One region of the Pseudocitrobacter corydidari genome, then DNA from elsewhere that is predicted to be linked to it. Evidence: predicted binding sites of a transcription regulator. Region 1 holds the regulator's gene; each other region holds the start of a gene.
What was found. Region 1 encodes Fur, which represses iron uptake genes when iron is present. Its sites were predicted from a motif close to ATAATAATGAGAACNACTATCAA; they were not measured.

Region 1 (9,867 bases):
GGCGCACAGTCTATCGAAGCGGGTAAAGCGGTTGTTGGTATCACCGGTCGTTATCAGGCGGGCTTCTTCCCAATCATGATGTTCGGCCTGCCGGGTGCAGCGCTGGCTATCTATCACTGCGCGCGTCCTGAGAACAAAGCGAAAGTGCTGGGTATCATGATGGCGGGTGCTTTCGCGGCATTCTTCACCGGGATCACCGAGCCGCTGGAGTTCTCCTTCATGTTCGTGGCACCGGTACTGTACGTGATCCACGCCTTCCTGACCGGTATCTCCGTGTTCATCGCGGCCAGCATGCAGTGGATTGCCGGTTTCGGCTTCAGCGCCGGGCTGGTGGATATGGTGCTCTCCTCGCGTAACCCGCTGGCGACACACTGGTGGATGCTGATCCCGCAGGGCCTGGTGTTCTTCGTTATCTACTACGTGGTGTTCCGTTTCACCATCACCAAATTCAACCTGATGACCCCGGGTCGCGAGCTGGCGGTTGCCGGTAGCGAAGCGGATGGTCAGGACACCAATGTAGGCAGCGACAAAGAGCAGGATGTTTCCGGCCTGGCGCGTCAGTACATCGCCGCGATTGGCGGTTCTGACAACCTGACCGGCATTGATGCCTGTATCACCCGTCTGCGTCTGAACGTGAAAGACTCTTCTCTGGTGAACGACGCGATGGCGAAACGTCTGGGCGCATCTGGTGTGATTCGCCTGAACAAAACCAGCGTGCAGATTATCGTTGGCTTCGTGGCAGAAAAAATCGCCAACGCGATGAAAACCACAGGCCCGGTCGCGGCGGCAGAAACCTCTGCGGCACCGGCAGCAGCACCTGCGGCCAAACCACAGGCTGTGCCTAATAACAGCACCGTGATTGCCGAGCTGGTTTCCCCGGTCACCGGTGACGTGGTGGCGCTGGAAGAGGTGCCAGACGAAGCCTTTGCCAGCAAAGCGGTGGGTGACGGCGTTGCGGTTAAACCAACGGATAAAACCGTGGTTTCCCCGGCGGCGGGCACTATCGTGAAAATCTTTAACACCAACCATGCGTTCTGCCTGGAAACCGAGAAAGGCGCGGAAATCGTTGTTCACATGGGTATCGATACCGTTGCGCTTAACGGCCAGGGCTTTACTCGCCTGGTGGAAGAGGGTGCAGAAGTGAAAGCAGGTCAGCCGGTTCTGGAAATGGATCTCGACTACCTGAACGCCAATGCACGTTCAATGATTAGCCCGGTGGTGTGTAGCAACATCGACGACTTCAGCGGCCTGGTAATTAAGGCGCAGGGTCATGTGGTTGCGGGGCAAACAGCGCTGTACGAAATTAAAGGTAAATAATCGCTCCTGAGTTCGCGATTGCCTTAAGCGGCGGGGGACTTTCCCCCGCCGCTTTTTTTTGCAGCAAATGATCCCCATATTCCTCTTCAAAGACGCATTTTCTGTAAGTTAAGGGTTGTCTCGGCGTCCGGCTTATAAGATCATACGCCGTTATACGTTATTTACGCTTTTGAGGAATCCACGATGAGTGAGGCTGAAGCCCGCCCGAGTAACTTTATTCGTCAGATCATCGATGAAGATCTGGCCAGTGGGAAGCACACCACAGTCCATACCCGTTTTCCGCCTGAGCCGAACGGTTATCTGCACATCGGCCATGCGAAATCGATCTGCCTGAACTTTGGCGTCGCGCAGGACTATCAGGGCCTGTGCAACCTGCGTTTTGATGACACTAACCCGGTAAAAGAAGATATCGAATACGTCGAGTCGATTAAGCACGACGTCGAGTGGTTAGGTTTTCACTGGGCCGGTGATATTCACTACTCCTCAGACTATTTTGATCAACTGCACCAGTACGCGGTAGAGCTTATCAACAAAGGCCTGGCCTACGTTGACGAACTGTCGCCGGAAGAGATCCGCGAATACCGCGGTACCCTGACTGCGCCGGGCAAAAACAGCCCGTTCCGCGACCGCAGCGTTGAAGAAAACCTGGCGCTGTTCGAAAAAATGCGTACCGGTGGCTTCGAAGAAGGTAAAGCCTGCCTGCGCGCGAAAATCGACATGGCGTCGCCGTTCATCGTGATGCGCGATCCGGTGCTGTACCGTATTAAATTTGCCGAGCACCACCAGACCGGCAACAAGTGGTGCATCTACCCGATGTACGACTTCACCCACTGCATCAGCGATGCGCTGGAAGGCATTACGCACTCCCTGTGTACCCTGGAATTCCAGGACAACCGTCGCCTGTATGACTGGGTTCTCGACAATATCTCTATTCCGGTTCACCCGCGCCAGTACGAATTCTCGCGCCTGAATCTGGAATACACCGTGATGTCCAAGCGTAAGCTGAACCAGCTGGTGATGGAAAAACACGTTGAAGGCTGGGATGACCCGCGTATGCCGACCATTTCCGGTCTGCGCCGTCGTGGCTACACCGCCGCCGCTATCCGTGAGTTCTGCAAACGCATCGGCGTGACCAAGCAGGACAACACCATTGAGATGGCGTCGCTGGAATCCTGCATTCGCGAAGATCTTAACGAAAACGCCCCGCGCGCAATGGCGGTTATCGATCCGGTGAAACTGGTTATCGAGAACTATCAGGGCGAAGGCGAAATGGTCACCATGCCGAACCATCCGAACAAACCGGAAATGGGCAGCCGTGAAGTACCGTTTAGCGGTGAAATCTGGATCGATCGCGCCGACTTCCGCGAAGAAGCCAACAAGCAGTACAAGCGTCTGGTGATGGGTAAAGAAGTGCGTCTGCGTAATGCTTACGTGATTAAAGCAGAACGCGTAGAGAAAGATGCAGAAGGCAATATCACCACCATCTTCTGTACTTACGATGCCGATACCCTGAGCAAAGACCCGGCAGATGGCCGTAAAGTGAAAGGCGTTATTCACTGGGTGAGCGCGGCACACGCGCTACCGGTTGAAATCCGCCTGTACGATCGTCTGTTCAGCGTGCCGAACCCAGGCGCAGCGGAAGACTTCCTTTCGGTGATGAACCCGGAATCGCTGGTTATCAAGCAGGGCTTTGCTGAGCCGTCTCTGAAAGCTGCCGTTGCCGGTAAAGCGTATCAGTTCGAGCGTGAAGGTTATTTCTGCCTCGACAGCCGCTACGCTACCGCAGAGAAACTGGTGTTCAACCGCACCGTTGGCCTGCGTGATACCTGGGCGAAAGCGGGCGAGTAATCGTCTGTTTGTGAAAAACGCCGCATCTGCGGCGTTTTTTTTATCTCTCATATTCGCGATGCGAATTAATCTTTTTAATGCAGGCATCACCCGTTTGCATCATTTCATCAAGATACATCCTCGCAACCTGCGCTATTAACATTTTCCCCTGATGAGATAAGGCGTTGCGCCGCTTAATGTTAATAAATCGCATTTGTTACAAGACGCAACGAAATATGTGCGCTTTGTCATAGTCCTGCGTTTTGCTTGCGAAAAAGGATTGATAATTCGCGTCGCGAAAAATAATCTAATCCTGTAGCAAAAGGTGCTTTTCACCACGCTACTTTTTTATCTGTTTTTTATTTTTAGCCTCTGCTTTGCAGCGGCATTTTAAAAAGTCAAAGAGGATACACATATGCGTACGTTCAGTGGCAAACGTAGTACGCTGGCGCTGGCTATTGCCGGTGTCACAGCAATGTCGGGCCTGGTGGTTGTTCCCCAGGCGAGTGCAGCAGGCTTTGTCGATGACTCCACGTTAACGGGCGGCATCTATTACTGGCAGCGTGAGCGTGACCGTAAAGATGTGACCGATAACGACAAATATAAAACCAACCTTTCTCACTCCACCTGGAACGCCAACCTTGATTTCCAGTCCGGCTATGCCGCTGATATGTTCGGCCTCGATATTGCGGCGTTTACCGCTATCGAAATGGCAGAATCCTCAGAAAGTGGTCACCCGAACGAAATTGCGTTCTCGTCTAAAAATAAAGGCTACTCGGAAGATTACTCCGGCGATAAAAGCGGTGTGAGCCTTTATAAAGCCGCTGCGAAATTTAAGTACGGCCCGGTTTGGGCGCGCGGGGGTTATATTCAGCCGACCGGTCAAACGCTGTTAGCGCCGCACTGGAGCTTTATGCCTGGCACCTATCAGGGTGCAGAAGCGGGTGCGAACTTTGATTACGGCGATGCTGGCGCGCTGAGCTTCTCCTACATGTGGACCAATGAATACAAGGCCCCATGGCATATCGAAATGGATAATTTCTACCAGAACGATAAGCGCACGAAAGTCGATTATCTGCACTCCATCGGTATGAAATATGACTTCAAAAATGATCTGGTGCTGGAAGCGGCATTTGGTCAGGCGGAAGGCTATGTCGATCAGTACTTCGCCAAAGCCAGCTACAAATTTGATATCGTCGGTAGCCCACTGTCTACCAGCTATCAGTTCTACGGTACCCGCGATAAAGTGGATGACCGCACCGTAAACGATATTTATGACGGCACCGCATGGTTGCAGGCGCTGACCTTCGGTTACAAAGTGGGTCAGGTTGACCTGCGTCTGGAAGGGACCTGGGTTAAGGCTGAAGGCCAGCAGGGCTACTTCCTGCAGCGTATGACGCCAACCTACGCCTCCTCGAACGGTCGCCTGGATGTATGGTGGGATAACCGTTCCGACTTCAACGCCAACGGCGAAAAAGCGGTGTTCTTCGGTGCGATGTATGACCTGAAGAACTGGAACCTGCCGGGCTGGGCTGTAGGTGCATCATACGTCTACGCCTGGGATGCCAAACCGTCTACCTGGCAGATCAACCCGGACGCGTACTACGACAAAAACAGAACCATTGAAGAGTCTTCTTACAGCTTTGACGTGGCATACACCGTACAGGAAGGCCGCGCGAAAGGTACGCTGTTCAAACTGCACTTCACCCAGTACGACAACCACTCCGATATCCCGAGCTGGAGCGGTGGTTACGGCAACATCTTCCAGGATGAGCGCGACGTGAAATTCATGGTTATCGCACCGTTCACCATCTTCTGATAAGTATTCAGGCGGGCCGCAGCGCCCGCCGTGTCGTATAAGGCTAATAACATGAAAAAAACAGTGATGATTGCTGCGCTGGTCGCGGCGCTGGCGGGCTGCGCTCAGTCTGAAGCACCAAAAGAAGATACGCGTTTAAAAGATGCCTATAGCGCCTGTATCAACACCGCAGAAGGCTCGCCGGAAAAAATCGAAGCCTGCCAGCAGGTGCTGAACGTGCTGAAGCAGGAGAAGGCGCACCAGCAGTTTGCCAATCAGGAAACCGTGCGGGTAAGCGATTACCAGGCGTGCATTCTGGCGAGAAAAACCGGTAACGATCAGGCCGTGAAGAAAGATTGCGGGTTAATCTGGCAGGAAATTCGCAGTAATAATACTCCCCGTTAAGATAACGTGCCCGATGAGCTTGCTTGTCGGGCACGGCTGCATGAATGTGCAAACTAAGCGGGTATCAACATTATCGTATTCCCAGGTCGAAGCGATAAGACGAATTGTCCTGCCTCATCGGTGTGCCATTGAAGGTGACTGAAATCGATTACGGCACACTCCGGACCACCGTTTTGTAACGCCTCGCTACCTACGCCAACGCAGTACGTACCCGCGCTGACAGCGGAGGTGATCCCGCTGTGGGAATCTTCAAAAACTAATGCCTTATCTGGTGTGATCCCCAGCCGCGTTGCCGCCAATAAATAGGGATCAGGCCACGGTTTTCCTCTTTCGACGTCATCACGTTCGACAACGGTTGAAATAGCATCGTCTGCGCCCAGCATATGAATGACACGATCGATTTTCTTGCGCCAGCCGCTGGTGACGATACCGATGGTGATCCCTGCATGGTGTAGGGCTGTAATAAACTCGGCAACGCCCTTAATGGGATCGTAATCTGCATTATTTTCTGCATCGATAATGTACTGCTGAACGAACGCCTGATCTTGCAGGGAAAGATCGTTGAATAATGCGTGAATCGTATGTGGCCCCGGCTGACCATGAATGTGCCGGGCAATATCCGCATCGCTGATATCCCGGTTATAAAGCTTGCCTGCCTCCCTCCATGCCTTTTCAATCACGAGGTTAGAATCGATCAACACGCCATCCATATCAAAAAGGACAGCAGTCAGTACGGGCATCGCTTGAGTCATTTTTCCCCCTGTATCTTCTGAAAACATCCTGTGACTTTTTATGGATAATCGGTTGAAACAGAGGCTATGTATAATGCTATTTTTTCGCGCAGGGATAAAAAACGGGAATGGAAAATCGCCGACTACAGGCATTTGTTACGCTCGCGGAGCAGGGGAGTTACCATGCCGCTGCAGATGCGTTGTGTATCACTCAGCCTGCGTTAAGCAAACAGATCCAGGCGTTGGAGCACGATTTGAATTTGGTGCTTTTTACCCGCGGACGTCATGGCGCAACGTTGACACCTCAGGGGAAATTGTTCTATCCCGAGGCGTGCGAATTTCTGGTGCGTTACCGCGAATTGCGGAAATTTGCCGGGGATATCAAACGGGGGGCGACAGCCAAACTCGCCCTCGGGTTTGGGCTATCGACATATTCTCTTACGCCGCAATGGATTAATACTTTTCAGGCGCGTTTTCCTGATGTCACCGTCTCGCTCAACAACATTCCTTCAAGTGTGCAGTGCCGAATGCTGCTCGAAGGAGCGCTGCATATTGGTTTCTTGCGGCTGCCCGTTCTGCCGCCTCTGTCACATTTTGTGATTAAACAGGAGCGTCTGGTGCTTGCCGTTCCCGCGAATGCGTCTGTAAAAGAAGGGTTACATCATCTTGTTGAACACTATCCGTTATTACGACTGAGTACGCACGCCGCGCCGTGTCTGGCTGAGCAGGTTCGCATCATCCTCGCCGAGCAGTTTCCCGATGTGCATGCGGTATCCGTTTCCGACGATATGCATTCTTTACTGGCGCTGATCGGTGGCGGTAACGGTATTGCCTTTTTGCCTGAGAGCATCTGTAACGTTCTGCCCGCCGGGGTAAAAATGGTCGAACTGGCTAATGTCAAAGTGGGGTGGGAAATTGCGATGGCCTGGGATCCTACGCGAGAGCATGAAGGACGGGACAATTTTCTGCGGATGGTGATGGAAATGAAGCCATAGACCACCATAAAAAAACCAGCCCGTAAGCTGGTTTTGTCATTTCAGTGTGAAAATTACTTCTCTACGCCATCGTGCGCGTGTTCATCTTCGCGGCAGTCGCCCTCAGCACAGTGACCATACAGGTACAGGCTGTGGTTGGTTAAGCGGATACCGTGTTTCGCGGCAATTTCACGCTGACGAGCTTCGATGGAATCATCGCTGAATTCGATAACCTTGCCGCAGTCGAGGCAAATCAGGTGATCGTGATGGTGTTGTTGAGTCAGTTCGAAAACGGACTTGCCACCTTCAAAATTATGGCGCGTGACAATGCCCGCGTCATCAAACTGGTTCAGAACGCGGTAGACGGTAGCCAGACCAATCTCTTCACCCATGTCGATCAGGCGTTTGTATAAGTCTTCCGCGCTGACATGGTGATTGTCTGGTTCCTGAAGCACTTCCAGGATCTTTAACCGGGGAAGTGTGACTTTCAGGCCAGCCTTCTTTAATGCGGTATTGTTGTCAGTCATGCGGAATCTGTCCTGTTGCTAAACGATTGACTTCCAAACGCGGAAGTAACACAGAGAGTGCACCGAGTGTAATGCGTCTCATTATAGAATGACGCCTTCTAAATGAAAACAGCAAGACCTGGGCGAATAAAGATTTCGAAAACGAGGCTTGACCAGCAAACTCGCTAAATTCAGAAGATATTGTACAGATTTACGCTCAAAAGTTAAAAAATTGTAGCTATTATTTTGATTGCTTCTACCTATTAATGCGGCGCGATTTAAAAAATCACGCCGCATTAAGAATCAGGCGTTTTTGATCTCTTCCAGATGCAGCTCTTCAGAAATCTGTTTTACCCATTTTTCTACACGTTCAGCGGTCAGTTCCGGCTGGCGGTCTTCATCGATAGCCAGACCTACGAAGTGATCGTCATCAGCCAGCCCTTTAGACGCTTCAAAGTGGTAACCGGCTGTTGGCCAGTGGCCGACGATGGTCGCACCGCGCGGTTCAATGATGTCGCGGATAGTGCCCAGCGCATCACAGAAGTATTCCGCATAGTCTTCCTGGTCGCCGCAGCCGAACAGTGCAACCAGTTTCCCATTGAAATCAACTTCTTCCAGCGTCGGGAAGAAATCGTCCCAGTCGCACTGGGCTTCACCGTAGTACCAGGTAGGAATACCCAGCAGCAGAATGTCGAATGCAGCCAGGTCTTCTTTGCTGCTCTTGGCAATGTCATGCACGTCGGCAACGTCTTTACCAAGCTGTTTCTGAATCATTTTTGCAATATTTTCGGTATTGCCGGTGTCGCTACCAAAGAAAATGCCAACGATTGCCATGAGTTAAATAACCTCTTGAAACTTAATGATATGGTGGTGGCGTATTGCCCACAGATAAGGGCAATCATAGCAGAACAGAGAAGGGTGCGGAATCAGCAATCGTACCGGACTGCACACTCTGCTACATGAAAGCGGGATTTTACGAAATTTTCAGAGCTTTTCCTGCGCGCGAAGCACGGCTAACTGGCTCATCAGAATCTCTTCGATAAGCTCACTGCGACTCATATCGCGCGCGGTTGCCAGTTCGTTCAGAGCATCTACCGCATCGTTATTGAGTTTCAGCTCGACGCGCTTCAGACCGCGAACTTTATCGCGTTTTAATTGATTACGCTTATTGATGCGCAGCTGTTCGTCACGCGAAAGCGGATTGGTTTTGGGTCTTCCCGGCCGACGCTCATTTGCGAACAAATCAATTGTCGTGCGGTCCGTTTGTTCTTTTGCCATGATTCAGAGTGACTTCGGGGAAACAAGCTACCGGGAAACGCCCGGTGCAGACAGCGCGCAATCATACATCAGTGCAACCGACACGCCAACGACCACGGCCATAATGGCGCGCGGTCGTTGAGTTTTTAATCAGTCTGCTAAATATCGGCGGATGGCGCGCAGCACCGCGTCCGGTTTTTCCGCATGCACCCAGTGCCCGGCGCCTGCAATGACGTGCGCACGCGCCTGCGGGAATTGCGAGAGCAGGTCGTCACGGTAAGCTTCGGTAACATAAGGCGAATTTCCGCCTGGGATAAACAGCGCCGGATGATCCCACGCCGGAATCGTCTCCCAACCGACGATGTGCGGATACTGATCCCACAGCACGGGTACGTTGAAACGCCACTCGCCGTCAACAAACGACTTCAGCAGAAACTGAATCACACCTTCTTCGGCTAAAAATTCGCGCATCACGGTTGCCGCCTGCTGGCGTGAGGAGACACCTGCGTTGGTGACCGCGTTAATCGCCGCAAAAATTTCATCATGGCGACGCACATGATAATCCACCGGCGCGATATCAATAGCGACCAGATTATCGATGCGTTCCGGAGCCAGCGCGGTCAGGGCCATCACCGCTTTGCCGCCCATCGAGTGACCAATCACCGTGGCTTTCTCAATGTTGTGGGCGTCGAGGGTATCCAGCAGATCCTGGGCCATCGCCGGGTAGTTCATCTCGTCCGCTCGCGGAGAAAGACCGTGATTACGCATATCCACTTGCAGGATATCGTGGTCGGTCACCAGGTCGCGCGCCAGTACGCCAAGGTTGTCCAGGCTACCGAAAAGGCCGTGAACGAGCAGAATGGGGGAATTATTGTGCAGGTTTTGTGCAGATTGCGCTCGGGTATTCAATTTCATAGCAAAGTTCTTTTTTTCGCTCTGTCGGGTTAGGGTATTATGTTGGACATTCTCACGTTCAGGGGCAAGATACGATTTTTATCCCATTTTTGCCGCTATCCTGGTATGACGCTATCCGCTGTTGGGTTTTGAACATA
Region 2 (9,867 bases), 2.2 Mb from region 1:
CACCTTTACCGCCCAGGGCTCCGACCTGCACTGGCATGGCGAAAAATCAAAAGACGCCGGTATTCTCGACGCGGGCCCGGCAACTGGCGCGCTGGCTTTTGATATTGCGCCATTTACCTTTGTGGTGGATACCGAAGGTGAATATCGCTGGTGGCTGGATCAGGAAACCTTCTACGATGGGCATGACCGCAACATCAACAAGCGCGGCTACCTGATGGGTATTCGCGAAACGCCACGTGGAACCTACACGGCCGTGCAGGGCCAGCACTGGTATGAATTCGATATGATGGGCCAGGTGCTGGAAGATCACAAACTGCCGCGTGGGTTCGTCGATGCCACCCATGAATCCATCGAAACGTCGAAAGGCACCGTGCTGCTGCGTGTCGGTAAACACAGCTATCGCCGCGATGACGGCGTACACGTCAACACCATCCGCGACCATATTCTGGAAGTGGATAAATCAGGCCGCGTGGTCGATGTCTGGGACCTGAACAAAATCCTCGATCCGATGCGTGACTCGCTACTGGGCGCGCTCGACGCTGGTGCCGTTTGTGTGAACGTCGACCTTGCGCACGCAGGCCAGCAGGCGAAGCTCGAACCCGATACACCGTTTGGCGATGCGCTGGGCGTAGGGCCGGGACGCAACTGGGCGCACGTTAACTCAATTGCTTATGACGCCAAAGACGACTCCATTATTATTTCTTCACGCCACCAGGGCGTGTTTAAAATTGGCCGTGATAAGCAGGTGAAATGGATCCTTGCGCCGTCCAAAGGCTGGAATAAACAGCTGGCAAGCAAACTGCTGAAACCGGTTGATGATAAAGGCAAACCGATTAGCTGTGATGAAAACGGCAACTGCCAGAACAGTGATTTCGACTTCACCTACACCCAACATACCGCGTGGCTCTCCAGCAAAGGCACACTCACCGTCTTTGATAACGGCGATGGTCGTCATCTCGAACAACCCGCCCTGCCAACGATGAAATATTCCCGTTTCGTGGAATATAAAATCGACGAGAAAAAAGGCACCGTCCAGCAGGTTTGGGAATACGGTAAAGATCGCGGCTACGACTTCTACAGCCCGATTACGTCTGTCATCGAATATGAAAAAGACCGCAACACGATGTTTGGCTTCAGCGGCTCCATTCATTTATTCGATGTTGGTCAACCGACCATTGGTAAGCTCAATGAAATTGACTACAAAACCAAAGAAGTGAAAGTCGAAATCGACGTTCTGTCGGATAAACCGAATCAGACCCACTACCGTGCAATGCTGGTTCATCCGCAGCAGATGTTTAAATAAGAAGGAATGGCTATGTCTACGAAATGGATTAAATCATTATTTACCGGCGTGGTACTCACTGCCGCGCTGGCGACATCTTTTGCCGCATCGGCTTTCACTGAAGGCACAGACTACATGGTGCTGGAGAAACCGATTCCCAACGCCGATAAAACGCTGATTAAAGTCTTCAGCTACGCCTGCCCGTTCTGCTACAAGTACGACAAAGCCGTGACCGGCCCGGTGTCGGAAAAAGTGAAAGATCTGGTGGCCTTCACCCCGTTCCATCTGGAAACCAAAGGCGAATATGGCAAGCAGGCCAGCGAAGTCTTTGCAGTGTTAATTGCCAAAGATAAAGCCGCAGGCATTTCACTGTTTGATGCCAACTCGCAGTTCAAAAAAGCGAAGTTCGCCTACTACGCGGCGTATCACGACAAAAAAGAGCGCTGGTCTGACGGTAAAGACCCAGCCGCCTTTATCAAAACCGGCCTGGATGCCGCAGGTATGAGCCAGGCTGATTTTGAAGCCGCGCTGAAAGAGCCTGCCGTTCAGGAAACGCTGGAAAAATGGAAAGCAGCCTACGATGTGGCCAAAATCCAGGGCGTTCCGGCCTATGTCGTTAATGGTAAATATCTGATCTACACCAAGAATATTAAATCCATCGACGCTATGGCAGACCTGATTCGCGAACTGGCGAGCAAATAATACAGGGAAACGCTTATGGCTTTCATTAAGGGATTATTGAGAGACCTGCGAAGAACGCCGGTCGATACGCTGGTGAGGTGGCAGGAACGGCGCTTTCTGTGGCTGTTTATGGCTATCGCGATGGGCGCGCTTATCGTGCTGGCGCACTCATTCTTCCAGATCTATCTCTACATGGCCCCGTGCGAACAGTGTGTTTATATTCGCTACGCGATGTTTGTGATGGTATTTGGCGGCGTGATTGCGGCGATAAACCCAAAAAACATTATCCTGAAACTGATTGGCTGCGTAATGGCGTTCTACGGCAGCATTATGGGGATTAAGTTTTCGATCAAGCTGAACGGTATCCATTATGCGGTGCATAACCCGGACCCCGACGCGCTGTTTGGCGTACAGGGCTGTTCAACTGACCCAACTTTTCCCTTTAATCTGCCGCTGGCGCAGTGGGCGCCGGAATGGTTCAAACCGACCGGCGACTGCGGCTATGACGCGCCCATCGTGCCTGATGGCGTCACGCTTAGTAGCACTCAACAATGGTTTGTTAATTTGTACCAAAGCTCAGAAGGCTGGTATCTCCTGCCGCCATGGCATTTTATGAATATGGCGCAGGCGTGCATGCTGGCTTTCGGAACTTGCCTGGTGCTGCTGCTGATTATGAGCGCAGCCTGGGGTATAAAGCTGGTCAGAGGATGAAACAAGCCTGATGGCGCTGCGCTTATCAGGCCTACCGACAGTCCGTAACACATTGACAGAGCGGGCTATTCGTAGGCCGGGTAAGCGCAGCGCCATCCGGCAAAAACTACCCGATTTGAACAGACAACATGCTTAAGCTGCCCATCTCCAGGCCATCCACCGGGATCGTGATAGGTTCTTCGCCATCCCACGCGCCCAGCACATACAGCAGCGGCAGGAAGTGATCCGCCGTCGGGTTCGACAATGCGCCGCCTTCATGATCCAGATAGTTCACCAGTGGATGCTGTTCCGTTGGCCCTTTCCAGCTCAGATTCTCTTTCACATACTCATTAAAGGACGATGCCCAAGGATACGGCGTGCCATCACCGTGCCATTTCGCGGTCCGCAGGTTATGCACCACGTTGCCGCTGGCCACCAGCATAATCCCTTCATCGCGCAGGCTGGCGAGCTTACGCCCCATCTCCATGTGCCACGCCGCCGGTTTAGTGCTATCAATGCTTAACTGCACCATCGGAATATCCGCGTTCGGGTACATCTTAATCAGCACGCCCCAGGAGCCGTGGTCAAAACCCCAGGCTTCATTGTCCAGTGTTACAGGCACCGGTGACAGCAATTCAACCAGCTTCTGCGCCAGTGCCGGAGAGCCCGGTGCCGGATAGTGAATGTCATACAGCGCCTGAGGGAAGCCGCCAAAATCATGAATCGTCTTCGGCGTTTCCATGGCCGTCACGCCGGTTCCACGGGTGAACCAGTGGGCGGAAATCACCACAATCGCTTTTGGACGCGGCAGCGTCTCGCCCAGATGCTGCCAGGTGCGGGTATAGATGTTGTCTTCCAGCACGTTCATCGGGCTACCGTGACCTAAAAACAACGCTGGCATTCGGGTACGAGACATGGTGTTATCCTCATAAAGAGTACGATGTAATAACACTACATTAACCTGTTTTAGACAGGGTGAAACTCAGATAAGCGTGATGATGATCTTCAGAAAATTTGAATGTAAGCTGGAGTAAAGACGCAATAAGCCTCTCGTAATGGACGACAACTTTTAGTATAAATGATAATCATTATCATAAGGAGTAAGCGATGTCGGTACCCTTAATTCTGACCTTATTAGCGGGTGCGGCCACGTTTATTGGCGCGATCCTTGGCGTTATCGGGCAAAAGCCATCTAACCGCGTGCTGGCGTTTTCGCTGGGCTTTGCGGCGGGCATTATGCTGCTGATTTCCCTGATGGAAATGCTGCCTGCCGCCCTGCATACCGAAGGCATGTCGCCCGTATTGGGCTACGGTATGTTTGTCGTCGGCCTGCTCGGCTATTTCGCGCTCGATCGCCTATTGCCGCACGCCCACCCGCAGGATTTAGCGCCTGCGGATGTAAAACCCCTGCCGCCCAACATCCGGCGAACGGCGGTTCTATTGACGCTGGGCATCAGCCTGCATAACTTCCCGGAAGGTATTGCGACGTTTGTTACGGCCAGCAATAACCTGGAACTCGGCTTCGGCATCGCCTTTGCCGTCGCGCTACACAATATTCCGGAAGGCCTCGCCGTTTCCGGGCCCATTTATGCCGCTACTGGCTCAAAGCGAAAAGCGGTATTCTGGGCAGGAATTTCCGGGATGGCGGAAATCCTCGGCGGCGTGCTGGCATGGCTCATACTCGGTAGCCTGGTGTCACCGGTAGTGATGGCGGCCATTATGGCGGCGGTGGCCGGAATTATGGTCGCGCTGTCAGTGGATGAGCTGATGCCGTTGGCGAAAGAGATAGACCCCAACAACAACCCAAGCTACGGCGTATTGTGTGGCATGTCTGTGATGGGGCTTAGCCTGGTCCTTTTACAATCGATTGGACTCGGATAATATTTTTACGCCGTGCCAGGATTACAGCACGGCGTAATTAAGCCGGCTACATTGTGTCACACAATTTAATCCGAAAATTCAGTAACCCACTTGTAAGCCCAGAAGATTTCATAATAATAACCATACAAAAAATTGAGCTATTTAACAAAACCAATCACAACACAAATATTATCATTAGATAATATTATTAAAGACAATATTTTAAGTTTTATGAATTTCACTTTTAAGCCTTCCTAATTCTACATTAATACTCCTTACGATATAATTGAGTCAAAGAATATTAAATTTAAACCTATCTCTTTATATTAAAAGGATATTCTATGATTTCAGGAAAGAAAACATTGCTGGCGTTGGCATTAACCGCTCTCACTTCTGGATATGCGCTGGCGGATGTCGACGGCGGTGGCGGCAAAATTACGTTTACGGGTCTGGTCATCAGCGCGCCGTGCTCTATTCAGGCTGACGATGTTGATAAACAGGTCAATCTGGGGGAAGTTCCGGCTACCTATATCAATGCGAACAATCACTCTGATGCAGTAGACTCAAGCCTGCATCTGATTAACTGCGACTTACCAAATTCCGACAACGGAAACGCGCAGAAAGTGACCAAAGTTGACGTTACCTTCAGCAGCGGCAGCGTTGATCCTTCAGACAGCAGCCTGTTAACCAATACCTACGCCAGCGGCGCGACCAACGTCGGTGTGCGTATTCTGGATAAAAACAGCAGCAATATCACTCTGGGCGCAGCACAAACTCTCGACCTTATCGCAGCGTCCCAAACCCAAATCCTGCCATTTAAAGCCTGGATGGAAAAAATCGGCTCCAACAGCGTCACGCCGGGAGGCGTAACGGCGACGGCAAATTATACGCTGACCTACAAGTAATAGATGGCGGCCTCTATGGCCGCCCCTTTCGCTTATTGCAATAGCCCCGGTAAGGACGCCATGGATACTTGCAAGTTTCTGATTTTAAGCAGTGGTTTGTTATTCACCGTCTCTGCTCAGGCCGTTGAATTCAATCTCAATGTTTTGGATAAGTCTATGCGTGACAGCGTAGATATTTCATTGCTTAAAGAAAAGGCAGCGATTGCCCCCGGAAACTACTTCGTTTCCGTGGCGGTAAACAAAAATCTTATTTCTGCCGGGCAGGAGCTTCACTGGAAAGCCAATGGAAAAACGGTGGCGGTTTGTATTCCGGCTGAACTTGCCGATCAACTCGGTCTTAAGGAAAACATCCGCAACGCACTAACGCTGAAAGAGGGGTGCGTCGATTTTAGCAACCACTCTGCTATCCAGTTTACACTGGATCGTGCCGATCAGCGTCTGGATGTCAGTATCCCCCAGGCAATGCTCTCCTGGAAATCAGACAACTGGATGCCTCCTTCCTCCTGGGATGATGGGGTGGCGGGCTTGCTGCTGGATTACAATCTTTTTGCCAGCACTTATCGTCCTAATCACGGCGAGCACAGTGAAAATATTAACTCTTACGGTACGGCGGGGCTGAATATGGGCGCATGGCGTCTGCGCAGCGACTACCAAATTAGCCAGAACCGTAACGATGAAAGCTCACAAACCACGCGTGGTCTCTCGCGCACCTATCTTTTTCGCCCACTCCCTGCACTTGGCGCAAAACTCACGCTGGGCGAAACCGATTTCAGCTCCAGTATCTTTGATGCTTTTGCCTACAATGGTGCGGCGCTCGCCAGTGACGATCGCATGCTGCCCTGGGAACTGCGTGGCTACGCGCCGCAGATAAGCGGCATCGCCCAGACTAACGCCACGGTAACGGTCAGTCATGCCGGGCGCGTTATCTACCAGACAAAAGTTGCACCCGGCCCGTTTATCATCAGCGACCTCAACCAATCGGTACAAGGGACGCTGGACGTCAAAGTCACCGAAGAAGATGGGCGGGTTAACAGTTTTCAGGTTTCAGCTGCCTCTACGCCATTTCTCACCCGTGAAGGCCAGGTGCGCTATAAGTTCGCCGCAGGTCGGGCACGCCCGGATATATCCCACCACGTGATTGACGATACGTTTGCCAGCGGTGAAGCCTCGTGGGGGATGCTGTCAAATACCTCACTTTATGGCGGCGTACTGGCCGCAGGAAGCGATTACCGTTCGGTGGCGGTTGGCATCGGGCAAAATATGCTATGGCTGGGCGCTTTGTCTTTCGACGTCACCCACGCCAGCAGCACGTTCGATGATGGTCATACGGAAAAAGGACTCAGCTACCGCCTGAACTACAGTAAGCGATTTGATGCTACAGACAGCCAGATTTCGCTGGCGGCGTATCGCTTCTCCGAACGCGAGTTCCACAGCTATGCCAACTTTATAGACCATCAATATAACGATGCTGACACGCAGGATGAAAAACAGACCATCAGCGTGTCATTCAATCAACCTATCACCCCGCTCAACCTTAACCTTTATGTCAGCGCACTGCGTCAGAAATGGTGGGATGGCGATAGCTCGACAACCGCCACGCTTACGGCGGGATATAACTTTGATCTCGGTGAGTGGAAAGGCTTATCGCTATCAACATCATGGAGCACCACGCGCTATGAAGAAAGCGATACGGATAACCAACTGTACGTTTCGCTCTCCATTCCTTTTGGCTACAGTCGCCGCCTGAACTACGACATGCGCAATAGCAATACCACCAGCAACATGCTGAGCTGGAGCGATGCGTCAAATCCCCGCAATACCTGGGGCGTCTCTGCCGGTGTAGAAACAGACAAACCGGATAACGGCAGCCAGTTCCGCGGCAACCTTCAACACCTGACTTCGCTGGGTGATTTACAACTGGCTGGCAGCTACGCCGCCAGCGATTACAGCTCATTGAGCGCAAGCTGGAGCGGTTCGGTCACCGCCACCCGTCACGGCCTGGCGATGCATCGCCGAAGTTTCGGCAATGAACCCCGTATTATGATCGACACCGATGGTGTTCCGGGCGTGCCCGTGCAGGGTGACTTCAATGAAACAAATCGACTGGGATATGCGGTCGTTCCCATGGCTGGAAGCTATCAACCTACGTCTATTGCCGTAAATATGAATCAACTGCCGGATGGCGTAACGGTTAATGAAAGCATTACCCGTGAAACCTGGACGGAAGGCGCCATCGGCTATAAAACCGTAGCATCGCGTACAGGTCGTGATATTAGCGTCATTTTGCGGACGCCCGATGGTCATTACCCCCCGCTGGGTGCGGTGATTCATCAAGCCGAAAGTAACATTGATATCGGAATGGTCAGTGAAGAGGGCCATGCCTGGTTAAGCGGCATTAAGGATAACCAGCAGTTTGACGTGATGTGGGGAAAAAACCAGCGCTGTACCATCTCGCTCCCAAATAATTTAGAACATATAAAACAACAAGTTATTTTACCTTGTCATTAATTAAGGATGAAAGATGACACTCTCAAAAACACTCTATATTTTAACTTTGTTGATACCGCTAGCCGCGCATTCGGCTATCCAGCCTGACAGAACGCGTATCGTTTTTAACAGCGCTGATAAAGCCAGCAGCCTGAGGCTGGAAAACCAAAGCAAAAAGCTCCCCTATCTTGCCTACTCCTGGATTGAAAATGAGCAGGGCCAAAAGGACGACCGCTATTTTTCGGCACTTCCGCCTATTCAACGTCTGGAACCAGGTACCCTGACGCAGGTTCGTATTGTTAAACAGGCCAGCGTGAAATCACTCCCGGCAGACAGAGAGTCTCTCTTTTACTTCAATGTGAGAGAAATTCCGCCAGAGCCTGAAAACAGCGGTAATATCGCAGTCGTGCAGCTTGCTGTTCAGTCCAGACTAAAACTCTTCTGGCGCCCGGAGGCACTAAAAAAAACGCCGGGGGTGATTGTGGAAGAGCAGCTTACCGCGTCGCAGCATGCCAGCACGTTACGGGTGCAAAACCCAACAGGTTATTACATTACGCTGGCATTTTTTGGCAAAGATGACCGTAGCCTTTTTCCCGGATTTAAAAGCACCATAATTGCCCCTTTCTCTGCCGTCACTCTTGATGCAGGAAACTATACGGGCAATACCTATGCATTGGGTTACATGGATGACTACGGCGCAATGCGCACACTTAACGTGCGATGCCATGGGCAGTGTGACGTCAAAGCCCCGGAGAAGAAAAAATGAAGCGCCTGCTCTGCCTGACGTCGTTAGTGCTGCTCATGCTTATCCCTTTGCGCTCCGCCCTGGCGGTTAACTGCTACCTGGGTACAACAGGCGGGCCGGTTGAAGGTTTTACCAACATTGAGCCATTTGCCGTTCCGAGCAACGCGAAACCGGGTGATAAGATTTGGGAAAGTAACGATATTAAAATTCCGGTTTACTGCGATACCGGCACCGCGCCTAACTTCGGTAATGAGGATATCTACGCATGGGTGAATCCTTACATTTCAGCGAATGACCCTTACTATCAGCTTGGCGTCACCTACGAAGGCGTTGATTACGATGCCTCGCGAGGTAGCATCGGGATTGATACTCATCAGTGTCTGGACAACAAGCAGCTCTCAATTTACACCCCGGAGCAGATTAAAGCGGCCGGATGGGAACACGATCTCTGTTCTGGCGACGTCAACAGCATTCACTATTCGCGAACCTTTGTGGCGCGAATGAGGCTGTATGTGAAAATTATCTCCATGCCACCGCATGATTACAAAAGCAGCATTAGCGATTACATTCTGGTGCAGTTTGACGGCGTGGGCGGCGTAAACCAGAACCCGGAAGCCCAGAACCTGAAATATCATGTCACTGGTCTTGATCAAATTCGCGTGCTGGACTGTAGCGTGAATTTCAGCATCTTCCCGGAAAATCAGACCATCGACTTTGGTAGCTTTAATAATCTGGAAATCGCCTCAAAAACCCTGACACGCAGCTTTTCCATTAAAACCACCAAAAACATTGCCGATTCTCAGTGCACCGATACCTTTAAGGTCTCATCGTCGTTTTACACCACCGAAACGCTGGCGGAAAACGATACCTCATTGCGTATCGGTAATGGGCTGCAGCTCAGGATCCGCGATACGGACGACAATACGTTATTTAACTTTAATGAATACAAAGAGTATGCCGACTTTGACTCCTCGTTATTAATGCGGGAGAAAACCTATCAGGCTGAATTGAGCCAGGTGGCAGGGGAAACGGTAAAAACGGGGCCGTTTGAAACAGTAGTGCTCTTTAAGATTAACTACAACTAGATACGAAAAAGCCCGCATCGCGGGCTTTTTATCGAATAACGCCTCGATTAGCTTGCTTTACGCTCGTGCGCCTGGCGATACGCCACCAGATCTTCAATCGTCACCAGCGCCATATTGTGTTTGCGGGCAAAC
Region 3 (9,867 bases), 1.6 Mb from region 1:
GGTGTTTCTCATTTAAAGCCGCTTGCTGCTCTGGCGTTAGCAGGCGATACATCTGGTTGCGCACTTTCGCCATTTCTACCTGGCGTGCAACCTGCTCCTGCGCCATTTTTTCTGCCTGAGCGCGTACAGCGGCTTCATCAAATTTTTCTGCTGTGATGAGACGATGCATCGTCTCGACTTCGCTAACATTAACGGGTGGCTGGTCATGCCGGGCACGTTGCATCAGATCTCGCATCTGCTGACGTTGATGTTCGGTTAAACTTATGCCGTCAAACATATGACCCTGACTGCTACGCTGCGTGCTACCCTCAGCGGGGTGCCAGTTAACGCTGGTGACGACTTCAGCTGCCTGGCTATAAGCACTTAGCGCCAGTGTTGAGGCCATGACGGCAGCGATAACATTGCGCATCACTTGCTCCCAAAAACTTTTGTGTCGCGATTCAACGAGAGACAGTTTACGATTCAGGCTGCAAACATGCGTCAGGGGGTGTAAAACAACGTAAAGTCATGGATTAGCGGGCCTTGATGACGTAATTTCTGCCTCGGAGGTATTTAAAATATGAATAAAATTTTATTAGTTGATGATGACCGCGAGCTCACTTCCTTGTTAAAGGAGTTGCTCGACATGGAAGGGTTCAACGTTCTGGTAGCCCATGACGGTGAACAGGCGCTGGCACTTCTGGACGACAGCATCGACCTGCTTTTGCTCGATGTGATGATGCCGAAGAAAAACGGTATCGACACGCTTAAAGAGCTTCGTCAGACACACCAGACCCCCGTTATTATGCTTACCGCGCGCGGAAGCGAGCTGGATCGCGTTCTGGGCCTTGAACTGGGCGCAGATGACTACTTGCCTAAGCCGTTTAACGATCGCGAGCTGGTTGCGCGTATACGTGCGATTCTGCGTCGTTCCCACTGGAGCGAACAGCAGCAAAACAGCGACGTCGGTTCCCCAACCGTTGAAGTTGATTCCCTGAGCCTGAACCCGGGCCGTCAGGAAGCCAGCTTTGATGGGCAGGTCCTTGAACTGACCGGCACTGAATTCACCCTGCTTTATCTGCTGGCACAGCATCTCGGCCAGGTAGTTTCTCGTGAACATCTGAGCCAGGAAGTGCTGGGCAAGCGCTTGACCCCGTTCGACCGCGCTATCGACATGCACATCTCTAACCTGCGCCGCAAACTGCCGGAACGTAAAGATGGGCATCCGTGGTTTAAAACCCTGCGTGGTCGCGGTTATCTGATGGTGTCGGCTTCATGATAGGAAGTTTGACCGCACGCATCTTCGCCATTTTCTGGTTAACGCTGGCGCTGGTGCTGATGCTGGTTCTGATGCTACCGAAGCTCGATTCTCGTCAGATGACCGAGCTGCTGGACAGCGAACAGCGCCAGGGCATGATGATTGAGCAGCACGTTGAAGAAGAGCTGGCGGCCGACCCACCGAACGATTTGATGTGGTGGCGTCGTCTGTTCCGTGCCATTGATAAGTGGGCGCCGCCCGGCCAGCGCCTTCTGCTGGTGACCAGCGAAGGCCGCGTGATTGGCGCAGAACGCAGCGAAATGCAGATCATTCGCAACTTTATCGGGCAATCAGATAACTCAGATCACCCGCAAAAGAAAAAATATGGCCGCGTTGAGCTGGTTGGCCCGTTCTCCATCCGCGATGGGGAAGATAACTACCAGTTATACCTGATTCGACCTGCCAGCAGCTCGCAGTCCGATTTTATCAACCTGCTGTTTGACCGCCCGTTATTGCTGCTTATCGTGACGATGTTAGTCAGCTCGCCGCTGCTGTTATGGCTGGCGTGGAGCCTGGCAAAACCGGCGCGTAAGCTGAAAAACGCCGCCGATGAAGTCGCCCAGGGGAACCTGCGTCAGCATCCTGAACTGGAGGCCGGCCCGCAGGAGTTTTTAGCCGCAGGCGCCAGCTTTAACCAGATGGTGACGGCGCTGGAACGCATGATGACGGCGCAGCAACGTCTGCTTTCTGATATCTCTCACGAGTTGCGCACGCCGTTAACGCGTTTGCAACTGGGTACCGCATTATTGCGCCGCCGCAGCGGAGAGAGCAAAGAGCTGGAGCGTATTGAAACCGAAGCGCAGCGTCTGGACAGCATGATCAACGATCTGCTGGTGATGTCGCGTAATCAGGCAAATAACGCGCTGGTCAGCGAGACGATGAAGGCCAACCAACTGTGGGGCGAAGTGCTGGACAACGCCGCATTTGAAGCCGAGCAGATGGGTAAATCTTTCAGCATCGATTATCCGCCAGGGCCATGGCCGCTGTACGGTAACCCGAATGCGCTGGAAAGCGCGCTGGAAAACATCGTCCGCAATGCCCTGCGTTATTCGCATACCAAAATCGCCGTGGCATTTTCGGTTGATAAAGACGGCGTCACCGTGAATGTTGACGATGATGGCCCGGGTGTCAGCCCGGAGGACAGAGAGCAAATCTTCCGTCCGTTCTATCGCACCGATGAAGCACGCGACCGTGAATCCGGCGGCACCGGGCTTGGCCTGGCGATTGTTGAAGCCGCTATTCAGCAGCATCGCGGCTGGGTTAAGGCTGATGACAGCCCGCTCGGCGGGTTGCGGTTAACGATTTGGTTGCCATTGTATAAGCGGACCTAATCGGCGCCACGCCCGGTGGCGCTTCGCTTACCGGGCCTACAGATGCGTGTAGGCCGGATAAGCGCAGCGCCATCCGGCGTAGTTTTAAATTACTTCCCCCACAATCTCCGCGAATTATCCTCTATCTTGCCGCTAAGTACCCGCTTCTGCATCGTTCTTGTCCAGCTTACTGACAGCCCCGCAGCCGACATCAACCGATGATACTGCTCTTCATCAAACGGCATATGCCACGCAATCGCTGCCGCTTCATGCACGGAAACATCACTTAGCCGTGAAACCAGCTCCAGCGGCGCATCGCTCGACACCTGCCCCGGCGCGACCACGCGATACAACCAGCCCACTTTGCCACGGCTTTGCATCTGCGAAGAGATATCGGCAATGCCAAAATGGTAGTTCAGCTTAAAGCACGGTGAACGCGGCTGGCTGATTTGAATCAACGCCTCGCCCCAGCGGAAGATATCGCCGATAAAAGCCTCTTTTTCCGTCAAACCGTGCGTTGAAAGATTTTCGCCAAACGCGGGCGCATAGAAGAGATCGGCCTGATCGGGAAATTCGCGCATCCACTCGGCGTAATGCTCGCGAGGATAGTGGCACAGCGCACGATCCGGCCCACCGTGAATTTTTTTCTCTGCCTGCTCATCACCCGCCAGCCCCAGTTCGGTCAGCGTCAGCTCGCCGTCTACCTGCACCTTAGCAATCGCACTCGGGCGGCTACCGTCGTAGTCGCGGATGGTGCCAATAAAAACCTCAACCGGATAATGCATTTCGTCACCCTGTTACACGGAAATCACTGCCTAAAGGCTCGCTGGTTGCAGGGGGAAATTCAATCTTTTTTTGCTATTAAAAAACCGGCCATGAAGGCCGGTTTCTCCGCGCAAAAGCTATTTCACGCGGTGACGTAAGTCCATCTGCACTCTTTCCGCTTTCGCATAGCGAGACCAGATGGAGGTAACAATCGGCACCAGAATCGAGGTCACAATTACCGACGTTGCGACCAGCGATGTGGCGGCTGGCGCCATCGGTTTAAACGCCGGTACCATCTCCGCAATCAACACCGGCGTAGCGACGGCTGCGCCCGCTGAACTGGACGCGGCAATACCCGCTGTACCGTCACCACCGCCGATGAATTTATCCGCCAGCATCAGTGGGATACCGGTGATAATAATCACCGCCACGCCCAGCAGAATCCCCAGTAAGCCCGTCTGCGCAATAACGCTTAAATCGATGGTATTACCCAGCGCAAAAGCGAAGAAGGGAATCAGCGTCTGCACCGCTTTGGTAAAGAAATCGCGCAGCTCAGGGTCAAGATTACCGAGCGCAAAACCAATCAGGAACGGCAATACCGCGCCAACAAACACATGCGGTTCAAACGAGGCGATCCCCGCCGTGCCGAGAATAATCATCGTCATCAGCGGGCCGGACTCCAGCGACATCAATACAAACGCGCCCGATTCCTCTTTGGTGCCGTACTGCTGCATGATAGACGCGTAAAGCCCGCCGTTGGTCATATCCATCGAGGCGACCAGAGCCAGCGTTGATAACCCGGCAAAGAATCCCACTTCAACGCCGTGAACAGGCAGCAAGCGAGAGGTCACCGCAGCGACAACCCAGGCGACCAGAATTTTGGTGATGACCAGCGTACCCGATTTACGCAGCACCGTTCCGGTCGCGCTAAGTTTGATGGATGCGCCCATACAGAAAAACCATACCGCCAGTATGGGTACCGTTCCGGTGATCATCCCATTGGTGAATGAGCCAAAATATTTACCTGCGCCCGGAGAGAAAGTGTGGCAAAGCGCTCCTAAAAACAGTGGCACCAGCATCATGCCGCCCGGAATTTTTTCTATCGCACGTTTAATTTGCATCGTCATCATCCTCATCCAGGATCGCTAATTTTTTGCCTGGCGGGTTTTTCTGAAACGGCCTGAAAAACTCGTCTTCGATGATGAGATGCTAGACATTCATCGTACAAATAAAAGTGATCCAACATACAAATTAAAACAATATTTCATTTTTTACGGGATCGCGTTTCTTATATGGATTGCAGATAAAAAAAAGCCCCCGCTGGCTTATCCTACGGAGGCTTTCGTACCTCACCTTACGGCAAGGCTATGGAAAATAACTTATTTTTTAGCCGCGAAACGTGCAGCAGCTTCGTCCCAGTTCACCACGTTCCAGAACTCTTTGATGTAGTCCGGGCGGCGGTTCTGGAATTTCAGGTAGTAAGCGTGTTCCCAAACGTCCAGGCCCACAATCGGGAAGCCAGATGCGCCAGAGATAGCTTCACCCATCAGCGGGGAATCCTGGTTAGCGGTAGAAACCACAGCCAGTTTGTCGCCTTTCAGCACCAGCCATGCCCAACCTGAACCGAAACGGGTTGCAGCCGCTTTTTCGAATTCTTCTTTGAATTTATCAACGGAACCGAAATCGCGCTCGATAGCCGCTTTCAGGTCACCCTGCAGGGTGGTGCCTTTTTTCAGGCCTTTCCAGAACAGGCTGTGGTTAGCGTGGCCGCCGGCGTTGTTGCGCAGGAACGTTCTTTTTTCAGCCGGGATCTGGTCCAGTTTGGTGATCAGTTCTTCAGCAGACAGGGAAGCGAACTCCGGCAGGCTTTCCAGCGCGGTATTCGCGTTATTCACGTAAGTCTGGTGGTGTTTAGTGTGATGGATTTCCATCGTCTGCTTATCGAAGTGCGGTTCCAGGGCATCGTATGCATAAGGCAGTGATGGCAGGGTATAGCTCATAATCTTCTCCATTATTGTCGGGCGGCAAAGTGTTAACGCCGCGTAAGCAGTTGGTTCATTATAGTTAATTAAATGATATTGAAAATGATTATCAATGCCGTAGTTTTTATAAGGTTATAACTTTTTGTTATGTGGCTGATTTTACGGGACTTACAGGTCATAAACACGTTGCCTATCAATGAAAAAGGCACAACCGCCTCGCTTTTTACACAGAATGTAAAAGTGTGAAGCCACTCACTAGGACATTGCTCTGATGGTCATTTTTTGAATCTCTGTGGCAATTACCGGAAGGTTATTAAATCGCATACTTTTTAAGCTCAACGGGTTGGCAGGAAGCCTGAACCAACAACAACCCGTTGAGGAAACAATAATGAATAATGCGATTATGATGGGCATTTTCTGGCATTTGATAGGCGCAGCCAGTGCAGCCTGTTTCTATGCCCCTTTCAAGAAGGTCAAACACTGGTCCTGGGAGACGATGTGGTCCGTTGGCGGCACCGTGTCGTGGCTTATCCTTCCCTGGACAATCAGCGCCCTGCTGTTACCCGATTTCTGGGCCTATTACGGCTCTTTTAGCGCCTCAACCCTGATGCCGGTCTTTCTCTTCGGCGCGATGTGGGGCATCGGCAATATCAACTATGGCCTGACGATGCGCTATCTCGGCATGTCGATGGGCATCGGGATAGCGATTGGCATTACGCTGATTGTCGGCACCCTGATGACGCCGATTCTGAACGGTAACTTTGATGTGCTGATCAACACCAAAGGCGGCCGCATGACGCTGCTGGGCGTGCTGGTAGCCTTGATTGGCGTTGGCATCGTCACCCGCGCGGGCCAGTTGAAAGAGCGCAACATGGGCATTAAAGCGGAAGACTTTAACCTCAAGAAAGGGCTGGTGCTGGCAGTGATGTGCGGCATCTTCTCAGCGGGGATGTCATTCGCGATGAGTGCGGCAAAACCGATGCACGAAGCGGCGGCTGCGCTGGGCGTTGACCCTCTTTACGTCGCGTTGCCAAGCTATGTGGTCATCATGGGCGGCGGCGCGCTGATTAACCTCGGTTTCTGCTTCATTCGTCTGGCAAAAGTGAAAACTCTGTCGGTAAAAGCTGACTTCTCGTTGGCAAAACCGCTGATCATCACCAACGTATTGCTCTCCGCCCTGGGCGGCCTGATGTGGTACTTACAGTTCTTCTTCTACGCCTGGGGCCACGCCAAAATTCCGGCACAGTATGAATACATCAGCTGGATGTTGCACATGAGCTTCTATGTGCTGTGCGGCGGTCTGGTTGGGCTGGTATTGAAAGAGTGGACCAATGCAGGTCGCCGTCCGGTCGGCGTGCTGAGCGTCGGCTGCGTGGTGATTATCATCGCGGCGAATATTGTTGGGCTGGGTATGGCCAGCTAATCAGGCAACCACTCCGCTACGATGACGCCACTGACCTGGCGTCATCCCCACTTCGCGGTTAAACACCACCGAAAAGTAGTTACTGTCCTCAAAACCGCACTGCATCGCCACCTCTCCGATCATCAAATCTGTATGCTGCAACAAATACTGCGCGTGGCAGATGCGCAGCTGGCGCAGATAGTGATTTACCGTCATGCCCGTCTGTTGGCGAAACTGCTGACGCAGCGCGCGTTCGCTGCAACCTTCCTGTGAACAAAACAGATCGAGTGAGAAAGGGCGGTTCAGGCTTCCGGCGAGGGCGCTCAGCAATCGGTCGAGCAACGCTTCGCTTTGCGTCGCTTCCAGATTATCGGTGGCGTAACGGTAGCGTTTGAAAGAGACCACCAGTTGGGCGAAGAGCAACTCGGCCATTTCATTCGCCAGCGGTTCATCTTTGCGGCTTTCATGTTCCAGTTGGGTGATGATTTGCCGCGTCTGGGTCATTCCGTTGCTGCCAATGCGCCAGTGCGGCGTCCAGGCGCTGCCGTTCAGGCCGGGCAGGTAGTTTTGCCAGTCCAGATTAAGCTTCAGCCGCTCTGGGCAGTAGATAATATTCTGTAAAACCAGATCGTTAACCGAGGCGTAGGAGTGTTTATCTTCCGCGCGAATGTAGAAGAGATCGCCCCGAGTGATGCGATAAGGCCGATCGTTGAGCATATGCAGGCCGTTTCCGCGCCAGACCAGCACCAGCTCGCAAAATTCATGGGTGTGCTCCGCAAAGACATTTTGCGGATAACGATCGGCGACCGCCACCGCCTGCCCGGGGCGGGCAAAGAATTCCTCTTTTCGCAGAACTAAGTGACCCGACACAGCCATACCTCACGACCTATAACGCACTATTGTCGCAGTTCTACGCTGAGAAAACGTTGATAGCCGCCGCGTTACTGCAAGGTGGCATCGCGGCCCTGGCGGATATCGCGCGGCGACCAGTTAAATTCCCGGCGGAACAGAGTGGAAAAGTGATTGCTGTCGCCAAAACCGCAGTGATAGGCAATGTCCGTTACGCTTTCGTCGCTGTGGCGCAGCAGATGGCGGGCCTTAATCAAGCGCAGGCGATTGAGATAACGCTGCGGCGTCAGGCCCGTCGAGTGTTTAAGCTGGCGATGGAGCGTGCGCAGCGACAGCGAAAACTGCTCGGCCAGCGCTTCCCAGCAGACATCTTCGGCAAAATGATCTTCCAGCCAGGCCATCAACTGGTTCAGGCGCGCGTCGTTATCGACGTTGCCTGCCACCTGCGTTCCACGACGCAGCAGGACCAGCAGTTGCATAAAGAGAATTTCGCGGTTGGCGAGCGTCGCCGCGTCCATGTTGTCATCCACCTGCGCCATCTGCTCAAGGATAAAGCGCACCTGTTGCAGGGTGCTCTGGCTCACGCGCCAGTGGGAGGGATAATTACCTTCCGTTTCCTGCGGTAACAGTTGATCGAGCCCGGAAAGAAACTGGAACGCTTCCGGCGAGCGGTAAAGGACATTGGTCAGACAAAGATTATCGGTGTGCTCATAAAGATGGCGATCCGTATCGCGAACAAAACAGACTGTGCCTCCGCAAATGGTATGCGGCTGACCATTGAAAACATGAATACCGGTCCCCTGCTCAACAATCACAATTTCATGAAAATCATGATGATGCTCAGGAAAAGCGGGCTGCGGAAGTCGCGGTTCAATCGCTACAGGTAATCGCCCTGAACGGAAAAAATCCACACTGTGCAATACGGTCATAACGCCCCCACTAAATGAGAAAAGTTATCAGGATAGTAATCGGGGGTGGCTGACCTCACCTTAAAATTTAGACAACAAAGAGCGCAAACCCGGTCGTTTTTTCAAGAAAGGCCGGGAAAGATTGGGAATTGCGGAGGGCGTCACACCCGCGCAATACGGGGCAATTGGCGGAAATTGTGAGCTCTCTCACGTCTACCTTTGCTTTCTTGCCAGCCGCCCATTTTGCTGTCAGTGATGAGAAGGTCACGTTCGTACGCGCTTCTTAGACTGGGTCCAATGACATTAAGAAGGACTCCAGCCATGACTCTTCGCCATTGTGTGGCCGTCGATTTAGGGGCATCCAGCGGACGCGTGATGCTTGCCCGCTACGACTCCGGGCAACACACACTCTCACTGCACGAAATCCACCGTTTCGTGAACTGCCTGCAAAAACAGGATGGATTTGATACCTGGGATATCGACGGGCTTGAGGCGGAGATCCGCACCGGCCTGAACAAGGTGTGCGAACAGGGCATCCTGATCGACAGCATCGGCATCGACACCTGGGGCGTGGATTACGTTCTGCTTAACCGCGACGGTCAGCGCGTTGGCCTGCCGGTCTCTTATCGCGACAGCCGCACCGACGGCGTGATGGCGCGGGCGATTGAACAGCTCGGAAAAGCGCAAATCTATCGCCGCAGCGGAATTCAGTTCCTGCCGTTTAATACGCTCTATCAGCTACGCGCATTGGTTGAACAGCAGCCGGAAGTGGCCGCCGAAGTGGCGCATGCCCTGCTGATCCCCGATTACTTCAGCTATCGCCTTACCGGCAAGATGAACTGGGAATACACCAACGCCACCACCACGCAGCTGGTCAATATTCAGACCGATAACTGGGATGAGGACCTGCTGAACTGGACCGGCGCATCGCCAAAATGGTTCGGTACGCCGACGCATCCTGGCAACGTGATCGGTCACTGGATTTGCCCGCTGGGCAACAACATTCCGGTGGTGGCCGTCGCGAGCCATGACACAGCAAGCGCCGTTATTGCTTCGCCGCTGGCGAATAAAGACGCCGCTTATCTCTCTTCCGGTACCTGGTCACTGATGGGTTTTGAAAGCACCACGCCGTATACCAGCGAGTATGCGCTGGCAGCCAATATCACTAACGAAGGCGGCGCAGAAGGGCGTTATCGGGTGCTGAAAAACATCATGGGGCTATGGCTGCTTCAGCGTGTGATTAAAGAGCAGAACATTACTGATCTGCCTGCATTGATTGCAGAAACGGAGCAACTTAGCGCCTGCCGTTTCCTGATCAACCCCAATGAAGACCGTTTTATCAACCCGGACAACA

Region 2: the regulator Fur is predicted to act here: its motif matches at 3,732-3,754, upstream of zupT (zinc transporter ZupT).
Region 3: the regulator Fur is predicted to act here: its motif matches at 5,445-5,467, upstream of sodA (superoxide dismutase [Mn]).

Annotation. Positions count from the first base shown of each region.
Region 1 covers NZ_CP087880.1:2,323,831-2,333,697, reverse strand. The annotation lists gene nagE (N-acetylglucosamine-specific PTS transporter subunit IIBC) at 1-1,317, shown strand, start outside; gene glnS (glutamine--tRNA ligase) at 1,501-3,165, shown strand; gene chiP (chitoporin ChiP) at 3,560-4,963, shown strand; gene chiQ (ChiQ/YbfN family lipoprotein) at 5,015-5,347, shown strand; gene G163CM_RS10830 (HAD family hydrolase) at 5,401-6,099, opposite strand; gene G163CM_RS10825 (LysR family transcriptional regulator) at 6,207-7,073, shown strand; gene fur (ferric iron uptake transcriptional regulator) at 7,127-7,579, opposite strand; gene fldA (flavodoxin FldA) at 7,862-8,392, opposite strand; gene ybfE (LexA regulated protein) at 8,543-8,836, opposite strand; gene ybfF (esterase) at 8,966-9,730, opposite strand.
Region 2 covers NZ_CP087880.1:4,562,508-4,572,374, reverse strand. The annotation lists gene G163CM_RS21380 (aryl-sulfate sulfotransferase) at 1-1,303, shown strand, start outside; gene G163CM_RS21375 (thiol:disulfide interchange protein DsbA/DsbL) at 1,316-1,984, shown strand; gene dsbI (protein-disulfide oxidoreductase DsbI) at 2,000-2,674, shown strand; gene ygiD (4,5-DOPA-extradiol-dioxygenase) at 2,781-3,569, opposite strand; gene zupT (zinc transporter ZupT) at 3,761-4,534, shown strand; gene G163CM_RS21355 (fimbrial protein) at 4,855-5,418, shown strand; gene G163CM_RS21350 (fimbria/pilus outer membrane usher protein) at 5,479-7,926, shown strand; gene G163CM_RS21345 (fimbrial biogenesis chaperone) at 7,940-8,671, shown strand; gene G163CM_RS21340 (fimbrial protein) at 8,668-9,735, shown strand; gene ribB (3,4-dihydroxy-2-butanone-4-phosphate synthase) at 9,783-9,867, opposite strand, start outside.
Region 3 covers NZ_CP087880.1:3,935,836-3,945,702, reverse strand. The annotation lists gene cpxP (cell-envelope stress modulator CpxP) at 1-409, opposite strand, end outside; gene cpxR (envelope stress response regulator transcription factor CpxR) at 560-1,258, shown strand; gene cpxA (envelope stress sensor histidine kinase CpxA) at 1,255-2,628, shown strand; gene yiiM (6-hydroxyaminopurine reductase) at 2,718-3,392, opposite strand; gene kdgT (2-keto-3-deoxygluconate transporter) at 3,510-4,493, opposite strand; gene sodA (superoxide dismutase [Mn]) at 4,752-5,372, opposite strand; gene rhaT (L-rhamnose/proton symporter RhaT) at 5,743-6,777, shown strand; gene rhaR (HTH-type transcriptional activator RhaR) at 6,778-7,626, opposite strand; gene rhaS (HTH-type transcriptional activator RhaS) at 7,698-8,534, opposite strand; gene rhaB (rhamnulokinase) at 8,835-9,867, shown strand, end outside.